Regions from separate parts of the Paenibacillus sp. FSL H8-0537 genome, predicted to be linked through region 1. Evidence: riboswitches for the same ligand, from Rfam matches in the RefSeq annotation. Region 1 holds a riboswitch; the other holds the start of a gene.
The links. Region 1 has a riboswitch for ZMP and ZTP ahead of MHB80_RS13885 (GNAT family N-acetyltransferase). Riboswitches for the same ligand answer to the same signal wherever they lie in the genome.
Positions count from the first base shown of each region.

Region 1 (7,413 bases):
TATATAATAAGATTTGTTATCGAGTAGGAAACAAGAGGCTGGCCATCTGGGCCGGCTCTTTTCCTGTTTTATGGCGAGTTCATTTGCAATTGTGCTTTTTTGAGCCAGAAAGCAGATTTTCTGCTGCTGCTAATGATAAAGTAATAGAGAATGAGATTTGATGCCGACTTTGGAGATGACAACTTGAGAAAATTGAGTCTTTATTATTTCTTTTATTATTTAGCTGCGTCATCCTTTGGTCCTTACATTAGCATTTATTTAAGCGAGAAGGGGATTAGCCTCATAAGCATTGGCTTGATTTTGTCGATGCTTTCGCTTACAGGCATCCTTGCTCAGCCGTTTATGGGGATTTTAAATGATCGATTATCTGACCCTAGACGTATCGTGCTGCTGTGCCTGCTGCTCATGCCATTATTTGCTTTGGGCTATTATTATTTTGATACGGTCTTTGCGCTGTGCCTGGTGTCTTTCTTCTATGCCATGTTCCAAGCGTCCTCTGCTCCTTTGAGCGATGTGCTGACGGTTGAAATCGCTAACAGCCAAGGTTTCTCCTTCGGAAGCATAAGACTATGGGGTGCGCTGAGCTTTGCGCTCGGCTCGTTCATTACCGGATTCGTGTATGGAAAAATCGGATATGGTGCCAGCTTTATTAGCTACGCTCTGCTGATGGTTTTGGCGCTCGTTACGTTCTATACCGTCCCATATAAGACTGTGACGAGAGCTAAAGTGTCCTTGAAGCAGCATGCTTCGCAAATCTTGAAGCACCAAAGCTTTTTGACTTTTGTGCTGTTCAGCTTTCTCATCGCTACGTCGATCGCGATTAATTTTAACTTCCTCCCGATTTACTTCAAGGAGGCAGGCTTTGATAAAGGCTGGATTGGGGCAGCCTACAGCATTGCCGCCATTATTGAGGTTCCAATGTTCTGGTTCGCGGTTAAGCTGCATAGGCGCTTTGGCTTAATTCCAATGATGATGCTGGCGGCTCTATGCTACAGCTTGAAATGCCTCGTTATGGCTTTCTCTACTCAGGTGGGACTAGTGCTTGCGGTGCAGCTGTTTGATGGCATCGCCTTTGCGTTCATGGCAAGCGCTTCGGTAGAGGTGATTAACCGCTATGCGCCGAGCTATGCCAAAGCGACGTATCAGACCTTATTTGTGGCGCTTACTTCCGGAATTGGAGGCATTATCGGAAGTGCCCTGGGCGGTGTGGTCATTACGCATTGGGGCGTCAACCGGTTGTATTTGTTGCTGTTCAGCTTGTGCTTTATTGCACTGGTCGGTTTTACGGCAAGGCGCAGGCAGCTTGAGCCCCGCTCTGACGGGGCGGTAAACCAAGAAGGAGAAATGATTCCTTCCTAAAAATAGAGCAGATGCCCGGAAGCCAATCGGGGCTTGCTACTTCAGGCTATTTCCGAAAGCATCCGCTCTCGCCATTAGGGCTAATTCTTTGGAGCCGAAATCATAGCTTTCAGGTTGTCTTCTTGGTACTTGTCCATACCAGAGAAAACGGCAGTATAATAAATATTGTCCTGCTTCCACAAGTAATAAGGCGTCGTAGGTGATACGTAGATTTGGTTCTTGTCTTCATAAGCCGAAATTTCGACGCCATTAATCTCCAGATTCCGAGTGAGCGTGAGCTTGGATGTGTCGAAAAGCGGCTCCTTGCTCTGATAAAGCGAGAAAGTATCCTCTATATTATAGATTGAGGAATCGTACGATGCGCGATAGTTCGTCCATAGAGCGTCGGTCGCTTGTCTGAACGCATACTCCGTATTCTGATCGCCGGCCCTAAGTAATATCGAACCGCTCAGCTTAAGCCCCGGCAATTCCAAAGGAATTTTCACCGTAAAGTCGAGAATGTTTTCCGCCGCAAGCAAATCCTTTTCATCATAAAGAGGAAACGAATTTCCGGCTCCGTCGTAGCGGACATGCTGAACTTTTTGCGGTATAACAAAGGATTTCACCATTTTTGTGAGCTCTTCTTGCGAAATATACTCGCTATAATAATCGATTGCGTACCATATATTGTCATCCTGCCAGTAGAAGCTTGTGCCCGTTTCTGGCCTTTGCTTGTCGCGTCTCTTATCCGTGAATAAAGTGCCTTTGACATCGCCGATCGTCATCGTTTCCTGTCGGTACTGAGGAGTCTCGTTTGCACTTTGGGGATATTGAGCCGCCCCCCGTAATTGATTGTGCTCCAACAAATTGCCATTGCCAATAGAAGCTTTGACTTCTATAATTTGTTTATTTTTTTTGCCAAAGTTAGCTACAAAAGTAATGGATGCTACATCAATAAGATTGGTATCGTTGGCGCTGGTGAAATTTTTAGAGTATAATACATTCTCGAACTGATAACCTTCAGGAAGATAATCCGGTATTTTAAAGTTATATTTCGGAAAATCGAGTGCCCGATCGAGACTATGAAACCATCTGAATGAATCGTTGTACATAGGATATAGATCCAAACTAGGGATTGCTGCTTGAGTAACCATATCGAGCTCGGCACCTTTCTCTGGATCCGACGCATTGGTAAGCAAGATGGCGCTCAAGACAATAACCGAGAGAATAGCAGCGGCGGAGAGCTTGTACGAACCTTTTTTAAACTTGGCAATCATTATCATTCTCCGTTTTGCTTCATTTTTGTTGTCCCCAAAATACGATAGGTTGACCCGAGAAGAGGGGGAATGGGAAAATAAACGCGACAGCATGAGTAAGGTTCTGCCATAGGACAAAGCTTCATGCTCGCCCAGCGCTTCAAGAACACGCGCGTCGCAGGCCACCTCCTGATCGGCTTTCATCTTTCTTACGGAAAGCCACACCAAAGGGTTGTACCAATGCATTCCTACGGAAAGAGCCCACAGGGAGTTGAACCATAAGTCCTTACGTTTGTAGTGGATGAGTTCATGCATCAGGATATGCGTTAGCTGGTTTGAATCGGCGATCGTGCTAATATCCTCGGGCAAATAAATCCGCGGCCTCCATAAACCATAAAGACAAGGGCTACGAAGATGGCTTGTTTCATAGACGTATATTCTTTTTTTTATGATCAGCTTCTGTTTGCACGCCTCAAGAGCCATGAGTACTTCAGCTTCCTCGATTTTTACTGAGTTTCCGACTATTTTCCTGAAAATCAGCGCGCTAAACAGGTAATATCCACCCAAGCATAGAAGCCCTATAAGCCATACCAGCGAGCCTATCGATAGCCAAGTCATTCCATCCGTGCTTTCTGAAATATGGTCTTGAGAAGAACGTGTTGGGACTGAAGATTCTGTTTCGTCTGCTTGGTTCGTGATGAACTTGGGAGGCTGTTTATTTATATCCATATCATTGGAATTAATTTCCGTGTCGGTGCCGATCTTAGTAAAGGGAGTGAGCTGCGTACTCTTCTGAACTGAATTCCATTCCAGCGGGAACGTTTTCGGCAGCACATTAAACAAGCTTAACTGACTCTGTGGAGCAATGGGAACCAGCAGCTTAATTAACACAATAAACCACAATATATGGATAACTCTAGGTTTAAGGTGCTTTTGGAACAGCTTCCTAATCAAGAGTAGTATGAATAGGATTACCGTCGATACCGCTGACGCAGTGAACAGAAGAGAAAAGACTGTTTCCAGATACTTCATAGCTTCTTCTTGTTCTCCAATATTTGTTGAAGCTCCTCAATATCTTTATCCGATAGTGTCTCTTCTTCGAGAAATTTCGCGCACATCATCCCTACTGCTCCTTTATAAACTCTATTCAGAAATGAACGATTCTCGGCCTTTAAGTATTCATCATGCGAAACCAGCGGATAGTAGAGGTAGTTCCGGCCGGACTTTTCGAATCGAATCGCTTTTTTCTTGTGAAGTCTATTCAGGAAGGTTTTAATCGTCTGATCCGACCAATGCATTTGTTGGGTTAATTTGAAAATAATCTCACTGGCGGACAAAGGCTCCTTTTGCCAGAGGAGCTTCATCACTTCGCTTTCGGCCTCGGTAATGTGTGGGGACTCGTGCATCGTATTCACCCTTCTTTATTTTATTTGTTTACAGCTGTAAACGATATTTAAAGTTTACAAGTGTAAACGCAACGTGTCAAGATTAAATCGTGATTTCCGAAGTTTGGTCTGTAAGACAGAAAAATAAGGCAAATACGCTATCGGAGCTTGCATTTAGCGCTTATTTGAAGGACAATGGCTTCATTGTTCTGGAAACGATTGCATTAATGCAAGAGACTGAGCTCTGTACGGTTGACTGTTAAGGCGGGCGATAGCGGAAACGTGGCATAATGAGCCGGAATGGATGTCGCAGCTGCGCAGCAGATTAGAGCAGTCGCTTAAGGAAGCAGAAGCTTCCTTCGGAAAAGAAATTGATTAGAGGGAGCTGGTTTAGCATGAACATTTTAATTACAGGAGCAGGGCGAGGACTTGGCTATGAACTGACGAGCGAGGCGCTGGAGCGCGGACATTCGGTTGTCGCGGGTGTTCGATCGCCAAATGAGAAGCTGTCGGCACTTGCGGAAAAATATGGTGAGCGGCTAGCACTTGTGGAGCTGGATGTCACAAATGAGGAAGGCATTGCAGCGCTCGCTTCACAATTGAAGGAGCAGAATGCGAGCCTTGGAGCGATCATCAATAATGCAGCGATTCTTAATTCTCGAAATACACACATCGAACAGTTGGATTTTAAGGAAGTGGCTCTGACGATGGATATTAATGTATATGGACCTATGCGTGTCGTGAAGCATTTGCTGCCTTTATTAACGGAGAAGGACGCTGCCATTTTTAATATTTCTTCTGAAGCGGGCAGCATTACGCATGCTTATCCAGGCGATTATCCTTATGCGATATCCAAAACAGCGCTCAATATGTTCACGCAGCAGCTACATGTATATTTGCAGAAGCGGGGCATTCAGGTGCTCAGTATTCATCCCGGCTGGATGCGGACGGATATGGGCGGTGGAGAGGCGCCGCTGGATGCGAGCCATAGCGCGCGCGGCATTATTGGGCTATTGGAGCAGCGCCGCACGCCGGACGGCCGCTTTATGTTCGTTGATCATGAAGGGAATTCAATGCCGATTTAGAAAGTCGGAATTGGTTGTTGACAAATAACGGAAATCAGCTATACTAGCATTAATTATTGGTATGCGTAACTGGCGAAAACGTAGAGCACTACGGGGGAGCGCATATATCATAGCAGCCGTTCGCCTGGGCAAAGTATTTGGTCATCTGACCAAATACTTTTCTATTTTAAAATATAAGCGGAGTATAAGTTTCCCCCTTATACTCCGCTTATATTTCACCGCGAAACGTTAGCTTTACCACCAGAGGACGGCGACAGCCGTTTGCGCTTGAGGAGAGGGCAAATTGAAGCAGACGAGAAATGTAGCAGTGTTAGTTTATGAGAGAGTGGATACACTTGATTTTGCTGGTCCATTTGATATATTCGCCATCTCAAGTGGAAAGGACCGAGATTTTAACGTATACACGGTTGGCGAGACGAAGAAAGCTTTGCTTACGCTTAGCGGAATTGCGATCACACCGGCGCATAGCTTCGAGGATTGTCCTGTTCCTGATCTATTAATCGTTCCTGGTGGCATGGGATCGCGTACGGAGATGCATAATGAGAAGCTTACGAATTGGATTCGCCAAATGGCAGAGCATGCTGAGCTTATTTTATCTGTATGCACAGGAGCGCTGCTGCTGGCCAAAGCTAATTTGCTGGATGGATTGCGGATTACAACGAATCGCCGGGCGCTTGATTTGCTTCGTGAGCTTGCGCCTTCCAGTGCTGTGATTGTTGAGAACGTGCGTTACGTGGATAATGGAAAATGCGTTATGTCCGCAGGAGTGACGGCTGGCATGGATGCTGCACTTTATGTCGTGGCAAGGCTGCACGGTCAAGAGCGGGCTGAGCAAACAGCAGCTATTATTGAATATGATTGGCATGCAGAGAAAGGAAAAAACAGCCTCAACTTGGCAGTGTCTGCCTTGAAAGCCGAGCTTGAAATGAAACACGCTACATCTGATGATCTGGAAGCGATGCTTCGTTTATACAAGGAAGCAGCCCGCTGGATATATGAGGCGAAGGGCTTGCGCCAGTGGAGCGAGGATTCTTTTACATTGGCATATTTGGAGGGATTTATTAGGGAGAAAGAAGTATTCGTCGCTTACCTGCAGGGCGAGCTTGCGGGCTGTTTTTCGGTCGAATGGGGGGACGAGCCGATTTGGGGAGAGCAATTTCATACGGATGCCGGTTATGTACATCGGCTGGCTGTAGCGCGCAGCATCAAGGGGCAAGGTATTGGCGGTCAACTGCTTGCTTGGTCGGAAGCTTATATTCGCGGGCGCGGCAAAGCCTGGATGCGACTCGATTGCATGGCAGAAAACCCGTCACTTAACGCCTTTTATGTCAGCCAAGGCTTGACTTTATGCGGCAGATACGATGCAGATGGCTGGAGCGCAAATTTATATGAAAAAAAGCTGTAACCACCTATGATGGAGAACTGCTAGCGCAGCCTCAGGAGGGTGAACGGCTTTGGGTACACAAAAAGGAAGCGCTCGACTTGCCTATGCAAGATTGGTTTAGGCGGCGCTTCCCCTTATTTTTATTCCAGGTGTATTTGAGCATGATTCTTTATGGAACGCAGTCAAAAAGCAGACAGATAATGAGCAATTAAGTTATTATCCGCTGTAAGAAGTTTCTTTATACCAAGCAGGAAGGTTTATGCATTCCCTGATGGCTGTTTTGCCTCGGTTAAGTAATATAGAAAGGCAACCACTGGCAGAGAAATACCGATCAGGGAAGCTAAAGCCCATCCGCCATAAGCATAGGCCCATCCTCCCAAAAAGGACCCCACGGCTCCGCCGATAAAGAAAATGGCCATGAACAGCCCATTAAGACGTCCCCGCATCTCACTGCCTAGCGAATAAATAATGCGCTGGCCCAATACAAGATTTCCAGACACTCCCATATCCAAAACGATAGCGGCAACCAGCAGCAACGCTAGAGCGGCGAAAGAATCCCCACGCACGAGATAGGCAGTCAAAAAGGAAAGGGCAGAAACCGCAATCGCGATGCCGCTCAGCCATTTAGTCAAGCCGCGGTCAGCCAGTCTGCCGGCAATAGGTGCCGCTACAGCGCCTGCTACACCAGCGAGAGCGAATAAAGCGATGCCTTGCTGGGTTAAATGAAAATGTTCAGATAAACGCAGCGGAATGACGGTCCAAAACAAACTAAAGGAGCCAAATAAACAAGCTTGATAAAAGGCGCGGCGACGCAAAATAGGCGTTGCTTTCAATAACGAGCCTAAAGAGCGAATCAATGCTCCATATTGGAGGGATGGTGCTGGTTTCCGCTGTGGAAGCGCACGGGATAGAACAATTGCGAGCATTGTAATCACGATAGCAGATAAAATAAAAACGGCTCTCCA
Region 1 covers NZ_CP150290.1:3,291,837-3,299,249, forward strand. Annotated here, with positions in the region: gene MHB80_RS13865 (MFS transporter) at 184-1,359, shown strand; gene MHB80_RS13870 (M56 family metallopeptidase) at 1,440-3,626, opposite strand; gene MHB80_RS13875 (BlaI/MecI/CopY family transcriptional regulator) at 3,623-4,000, opposite strand; gene MHB80_RS13880 (SDR family oxidoreductase) at 4,375-5,064, shown strand; ZMP/ZTP riboswitch at 5,120-5,201, shown strand; gene MHB80_RS13885 (GNAT family N-acetyltransferase) at 5,348-6,469, shown strand; partial or broken gene MHB80_RS13890 (DNA mismatch repair protein MutT) at 6,478-6,677, shown strand; gene MHB80_RS13895 (MFS transporter) at 6,706-7,413, opposite strand, start outside.

Region 2 (7,413 bases), 3.2 Mb from region 1:
GCTTTCTCATCCATGCCGCGCGAAGTGGCAGCTGGCGTTCCAAGACGGATACCGCTAGTGATGAACGGGCTCGTTGGATCGAAAGGAATCGCGTTTTTGTTAGCTGTAATACCGATTGAATCCAGCACGTGCTCGGCTTCCTTGCCTGTGATGTTCAGGGAACGCGTGTCGATCAGCATCAGGTGGTTGTCTGTGCCGCCGGATACGATGTTAATGCCTTCTGCAACGAGCGTATCGGAAAGAACCGCGGCATTTTTCACAACGTTTTGCGCGTATGTTTTGAACGATGGCTGCAAAGCTTCGCCGAGCGCTACTGCTTTAGCCGCAATAACGTGCATCAGAGGGCCGCCTTGTGTACCTGGGAATACCGCTTTGTCGATCGCAGCTGCCCACTCTTTACGGCACAAGATCAAGCCGCCGCGAGGACCGCGAAGCGTTTTGTGCGTTGTTGTTGTAACGAAATGTGCATGCGGCACTGGGTTAGGATGAAGACCAGCAGCCACAAGACCTGCAATATGAGCCATATCTACAAAAAATAGCGCGCCTACATCGTTGGCGATTTTAGCCATTTTTTCGAAATCAATAATACGCGGGTATGCAGATGCGCCAGCTACGATCATGCGAGGGCGGTGCTTGAATGCCGCTTTGCGAACTTCTTCATAATCAATCGTGAAGGATTCTTCATTTACGCCGTATGCTACAAAGTTGTAAAGCAAGCCGGAAGCATTAACCGGGCTGCCGTGCGTCAAGTGGCCGCCATGTGCCAAATTCATGCCCAGTACCGTGTCGCCAGGCTTAAGCGCCGCCAAATAAACAGCCATGTTCGCTTGTGCGCCGGAATGCGGCTGTACGTTGGCATGGTCTGCGCCAAACAGCTCTTTTGCACGATCGCGTGCGATATCTTCAACGATGTCCACATGCTCACAGCCGCCGTAGAAGCGTTTGCCTGGGTAGCCTTCCGCATATTTGTTCGTCAAAGCAGAACCCAAAGCTTCCAGAACAGCTTCGCTTACGATATTTTCTGATGCGATTAGCTCGATGTTATCGCGTTGGCGCTGCAATTCCAGTCCCATTGCTTTCAAAACCTCTGGATCTTGTTTACGTAGATTTTCCATTATAATTGCCTCCTCAGTAGTGTGTACTTGTTATATAAATAAGGATTAAGCAGGATATGCTCGTCAGATACATGTTCTACGGGATATACGCTCGATCCGCCAATAATAAACGCTTATGAAATACTATTGATTAATCGCAAGTCCCGGCCGACTGCTCCGGAGTCAATACAACAGCATCACGGCTGTCTGCCACGCCACCGAGCTCATACACCGCACGCACACCGCCAATCAGCTTTGGCCGCGTAACCGCCATCGTGACATGCGCCTCGCCAATGCTGCGGATAGAAGGCCGCACCGGAACCGCTACTCTGCGCAAATGCATACCGATGAAGGTATCGCCAATATCTATTCCAGCATGAGCGGCTACCGTCTCGACGAGGCAAGCATCGCTGATGTGCCGATATGCGTAAGCCGCCATGGAGCCTCCTGCCTTCGGAACGGGAATCGCCGCAACCTGTTCAAGCCCATAGCGTTCAGCGGCATCACGCTCGATAACGAGCGCACGGTTTAAATGCTCGCAGCATTGATACACGGGATAAAAGCCAATGTCGCGGCGCACAGCCTCCACTCCAGCGAAAATTTCCGCAGCAGCTTGGAGCGTGCCCGACGTTCCAATGCGCCGGCCCAGCACCTCGCTCGTGCTCGTGCCGATGACGAGAAGCTGTCCAGCCCGCAGGCTGCCCGCTGCCGCAAGCTCGCGAACGATCGTCTCTACTGCACTTGCTATCGCTATCGTTTCCTCGTTTGCTCCCATCGCAGGCGGCCTCCTTGTTTGACTAACCGTTTCCATGCAGGCATGGAACAACGCCTTCTTCCGCGCTCATTTAGCTTAAGCGTTATATTTTTGCTCGATTTGGCCTACTTTATGAATGCGTCCCGCATGGCGTTCGCCGCCGGAGAATGGCGTATCCAGCCAAATGCGAAGAATTTCCTGTGCAACGCCTGGGCCAATGACCCGCTCACCCAGCGCAATTACATTCGTATCATTATGCTCGCGCGTCGCTTTGGCGGAAAATAAATCGTGCACCAGCGCACAGCGGATGCCTTTAACCTTATTAGCGGCAATCGACATGCCAATGCCTGTTCCACAAATGAGAATGCCGCGGTCGAATTCCCCGCTTGCCACCTTTTCAGCTACAGGCAGTGCATAATCCGGGTAATCAACCGATTGATTGCAGTCACAACCGAAATCTTCAATTTCGTGTCCAAGCGATAGCAGAAATGGTACAATTTCGTCCTTCAGCCGATAGCCGGCATGATCGGCCCCAATGGCAATTTTCACGTATAAACCTCCTCCAAAGTATGACGATGCTGCACTTACATGGATACTTGCGGTGCACGGCACATGAACTCCGCTTCCGCAATTCGACGCTTTTATTATACCTAAATTTGTCCCAAAAGACGAAAAAAGAGCATGACATGCTCTTCAGCATGCTGCTCTTTGCCCAGGCGACCGGCCGTATGTTCCGATGCTCCACCGTGGTTACCCACTTCCGTCGCCAGTCACATCGGAAACCGTATATCTGTACCCATCATAGCCGAATTATTTTGAAAAATCAATCGTTCCTGCGCCTAAATTCGCGCTTTCCCTTTTTGCGTTGCCGCAGCTATCCGCTTATTCCTGCTTTAAACGCAAGAGCAGCAGCTGCAAGCAGCTGCGAATTTCCTCGGCGCAGCTTTTGTAATTCTCAAGCGTTCCGCCAAACGGGTCTATAATATCAAAGCTCGGTATGCGTCGCTCCAGCGCTAGCAGACGATTGCGTTCGCCATCGCTCAACTGCTGTCCCAGCGTCTGCTTCATATGCAGCTCCGTATACAGCTGCTCCAGCTCCCTAATGTCTGCCAGTACACCTGTGTCCTGATTAACATACTCTTTGAGCGTATGTGCTTTGTCGACGGCTTCAGGAAACCATTGGAGCAGTCCTCTTTTGTGGCTGGCGGTCATCGTAAGCACGAGGTCAGCCCATTTCACCGCTTCTCCAGTCAGCGCGCACGAAGAGCTCTGATGTTCAATGCCATAACCACGCAGCACCTCTGTCGCATGGCCGGAAACGGCCAAACCATCGATTGTCGAAATGCCTGCCGAACGCACTTCAATCGCTACGCCCTGCTGGCCCGCCATATTTTTCAGCATCGCCTCCGCCATCGGAGAACGACAGGTATTTCCCGTACAAATGAACAAAATGCGCTTCACGCCGCATGCCCCCTTCTATGTGTACCAAGGTGAAACGGCTGCCCTTGTCCTCTGGCGGTGCAGCTCGTTTCAGTCCGAGAAATATAAGCGTATTTATATATGTCCAACTTATAAATTCTTATATTTCAAGCGTAAACGGCTGAAGCCGTCCTTTGGCGGCAAAGCTTCCGTTTCGCGATGAAATATAAGTCTGTTTATACATGTAAACTTATAAATTATTATATTTTCAGAAAATAAATATTAAACCAAACACGAGCAGCACCGCGCCGCCGCATGCTTCGCCGTAGCCGCCCAGCTTATGACTGACCCTTTGTCCCAGCAGCAGCCCTATGATCGACATCATACTGCCAAAAAAACCAAACAGCAGCACCGTCAACAGCAAATCGGCTGCAAACATGCCGAGCGTTACGCCAACGGAAAAAGAATCAGCGCTGACACCTAGCGCGAACAGCATCGTTCCCCAAATCGTGCGGTGATCAAAGGTTTGTGCATCTTCTCCCCTCAAGGAGCTATAAATCATATGCCCGCCGAGCAGCACCAGCAGCACACCGGCAGCAGCCGTTGCTACATGACCAAGCATGCCGCTGACGAATCCCCCAGCGTACATGCCCCCGAGCGGCATAATAATATGAAATATACCGATAATGGCACTTAATCGTATCATATGGAGCCAGCGAATGCCGCGCAGCCCAATTCCAATTCCTAGTGAAAAAGCATCCATGCCAAGCGCAACCGCCATAAGCAGCAGTGTAACAAATTGCCCTCCAAGCAAATGGCTACCCCACAAAACGATCTCCCCCCACGTCCGCACACATTAATACTCCAACATATGCGGGCATGGGGACAAACATACTATAGCTTGTTTAAACGTGCCTGGAGATATTCTTACCCTTATATCATGTTAGGCAAACTCCAAAGCTTGATTCACATAACTGCATAATCGGCACGACAGGCACAAGCTTCAACTATCCTAGTGAAAAATAGGGCGCTGGCTTAAGCTTGTCTCCCCCTTATACCTGATTAATGCGATGTCCAGCTGCCTTGAGCAGCCGATTCATAAGCGCAGCTCCAATACCTTCCGGCACGCAGCCTTCTGCCCAAATTCGCTGCACGCCAGCAGCATCAAACTGGCGCAATGCCGCATATAGACGATGCGCAGCCTGCTCCAGCTGCTGCCCGCTCCCATAAGTGAGCACGAGGGCGGAGCCGCCTTCCATAGCAACGACCTGCTCATTGAACACGAGCACGCCTGCTTTCAGTCCAGCGTTTGCAGCTTGCGACACCTGCTCCTGCATATAAGCAACACGCCTCGCGGCTGAGCTTCCTTGCACAATGCTAAGCTCGCCCTTCGGCGCATAATGCGTGTATTTCATGCCCGGGGAGCGCGGGGCGGCAAGCTCCTCCGCTGCCGATTCGGCATCCGCAGGCGCATCAATCTCCGCTTGCGGCGCCGCTTGGCGCAGCTGCTCCACCGTTACGCCTCCGGGGCGCAAAATACGAAGCGCCTGCTCGCCCGTCAGTTCAATGACGGTCGATTCAAGGCCGATGCCTGTAGCGCCGCCATCGACAATGCCGCCGATACGGCCGCTAAGGTCTTCAGCCACATGCTCGGCTAGCGTTGGGCTGGGCCTGCCTGAGCGATTAGCGCTTGGCGCGGCAACTGGACAGCCAGCGGCTGCGAGGAGGCGCAGCGCTACCGGATGGGAAGGCATCCGCACGCCGACCGTGGACAAGCCCGCCGTCACAAGCGGCGACACCGCTCCCGGCTGAACGGGAAGCACCAGCGTGAGCGGTCCCGGCCACAGCTGCTCCATCAGTTGCTTCGCAAGCAACGAATAAGGCAGCACCAGTTCTTCGAGCTGCGCAATATTTGCGATGTGAACAATAAGCGGATTATCGGAGGGGCGGCCTTTAGCCTGAAAAATCTGCGCCACGGCCTCCGAGCTGCGAGCATCGGCCCCAAGTCCATACACCGTCTCCGTCGGGAAAGCCACGAGCTCTCCACGGCGAAGAAGTTCTGCTGCTTCCGCGATAGAAGCCTCCGCGTCTTGGTCCGTCATGCGCCATACCTTCGTTGTAGTCATCTCTATCCTTCAATCCTTGCTCTGTTATAGTCATCCTTCTAGTCCGTATACTCCCGTTAGTATACCATACGCTTGGATAAAAACGGAGCCAGCAGCATAACCGCAGCCCACGGATGCTCACTGGCTCAAATCACTCTATTGGCTGCTGTAGCTAAGGTGTGTATGCAAATGCAAGTAGACCTGCCATTCCTTGCTCAGAGCTTAATCGAAGCCAATCTCATATGGCGAATTGATGCCTGAGAACCGAAGCATGTGATTGTTGCAAAGACCGCGGTTGCTGAGCCAATGTGGCTAAGCGGCATTGCCGAGACCGTGCAGCTCCAGACGATCCCTCCTTTTTGGAGGACTGAGAATCCGCTATTCTCGCTTTTGACTCGATTTCTGACCATAAGCGGACAGGAAATTCGTTATCGTGCTCATCATCCCGGCAATTTGGCTAAAGGCAGCGCATTAGCGGCTCCTGAGTCCGCCACCTGTGCCTTTCCGGTGACCTTGTTGATATAGCGGCTTCTCTGTCCGCCAATTCTATCTTTGCGCAGGGTGTAACTACCTGAAACGATGAATATGATGCTAACTTTCAAAAATATGTTCACCATTATGAGGTATGACATTCCTGGTAGGAGAGGCATTACGTTTGATACTGGCTTGCTTAAGTCTGCATAGAAGCCCTAAGCAAACAAGCTTTGCACCCAAGCAATCAGCTTTTGCAGCATTTCCCAAAGGAAAAACTTTGCTTCCGGCGCTTCGCCTTCCGCTTTGTTAGGAGCAGAATCCTGCTTGGCATGGACAACTTCGCCGGCATTTTCTTTTTGTACGGACGCCTTTTCTACAGATGCCTCCGCTTCTTTCGATTCTTCCTTGCTTGCTGCGTTTGATGGCTCAACCTCGGCATCAGCGGCTACCGCTTCTCCGGAAGCTGCGTCGATGAAGCAAAGCGGCGGAAACAGCACGCACCACCAGTTTTGCCCTTTGCCTTCGCCTAATGTAATGAGCAGCGCTTCGTAGCTGCCTGCGGGATATACTTCACTTCCGTACATTTTAGTAGGGAAAGGAACCTGACCAAGCTCAATGTGAAACGCATAATCAAAACCCCGACTGCTCAATACTTTGCCAACCAAAAGCTCCATCTCGCCCATATGCTGACGCATCGTTGCACGAGCTTCCTCTATTGTCTGCGGCCCAGTCACCCAGTTGTTCATCGCCTCGACCACAGCATCACGAACGACGCGTTTAACTGCCTGATCGGCAGGGGCGTCGGAATTAGCCAATATGCGGAGCCTGATAGACTCCTCCGGAATATGACTGCCAGCTACAGCGGCATCTACCTTTTGCAGCTCCCAGCTCATCACAAGTACAGCAAGCACCACCATAATAAGAACAACGGATCTACGATAAGAAATACGGGAATAATTGCGGGACATACACAAGCTCCTCTCGATGGCACCCGTCGGCACCTCTGCTTGCGTTCCGGAACGTATCTATCCGTAAGTATGTCCGCGATTCCCGTTCTATAAACCTCGAAACTATTAAATTTTAATAGATAAGTGTAAACGGATGTCGCCATCCTATGATGCAAAGCTACCGTTTCGCGATTAATTATAAGCCCATTACAAGGTTGATACTTATCCGTGCTTATATTTCAAGTGTAAACAGCTGACGCCGACCCGTGTGGGCGCGGCGCGTTTCAGTCCGAGAAATAGCAGAACAGCAGCCCACAAGTGAGATTGCTCGTCCTGCCTAACCGTTAGTGCGAACCGCGATAACATGGCGGTCAATGCCGCCATAATCCGTAATCGTCCGCACCTCGTCCCATGCTCCCGCTTCCCTTAGAAGCTTCGCCACCGCTTCCGCTTGGCCCATGCCCAGCTCAAAGGCGACGATGCGTGGCATTTGCCTTAGCAGCGGAAGCTGCTCTACCATGCGGCGGTACGGGTCCAGCCCGTCCGCTCCGCCATCCAGCGCGAGGTGCGGCTCGTAATCCCGCACCTCGCGCTGCAAGCCCGGGAGGTCATCCGCCGGT
Region 2 covers NZ_CP150290.1:6,532,343-6,539,755, forward strand. Annotated here, with positions in the region: gene glyA (serine hydroxymethyltransferase) at 1-1,115, opposite strand, end outside; gene MHB80_RS27670 (TIGR01440 family protein) at 1,246-1,869, opposite strand; gene rpiB (ribose 5-phosphate isomerase B) at 1,945-2,397, opposite strand; ZMP/ZTP riboswitch at 2,552-2,632, opposite strand; gene MHB80_RS27680 (low molecular weight protein arginine phosphatase) at 2,731-3,309, opposite strand; gene MHB80_RS27685 (manganese efflux pump MntP family protein) at 3,536-4,048, opposite strand; gene MHB80_RS27690 (L-threonylcarbamoyladenylate synthase) at 4,320-5,393, opposite strand; gene MHB80_RS27695 (hypothetical protein) at 5,646-5,897, shown strand; gene spoIIR (stage II sporulation protein R) at 6,062-6,814, opposite strand; gene MHB80_RS27705 (HemK/PrmC family methyltransferase) at 7,131-7,413, opposite strand, start outside.
Region 2: linked by a shared signal. The riboswitch ahead of rpiB (ribose 5-phosphate isomerase B) and the one ahead of MHB80_RS13885 (GNAT family N-acetyltransferase) in region 1 are both predicted to bind ZMP and ZTP.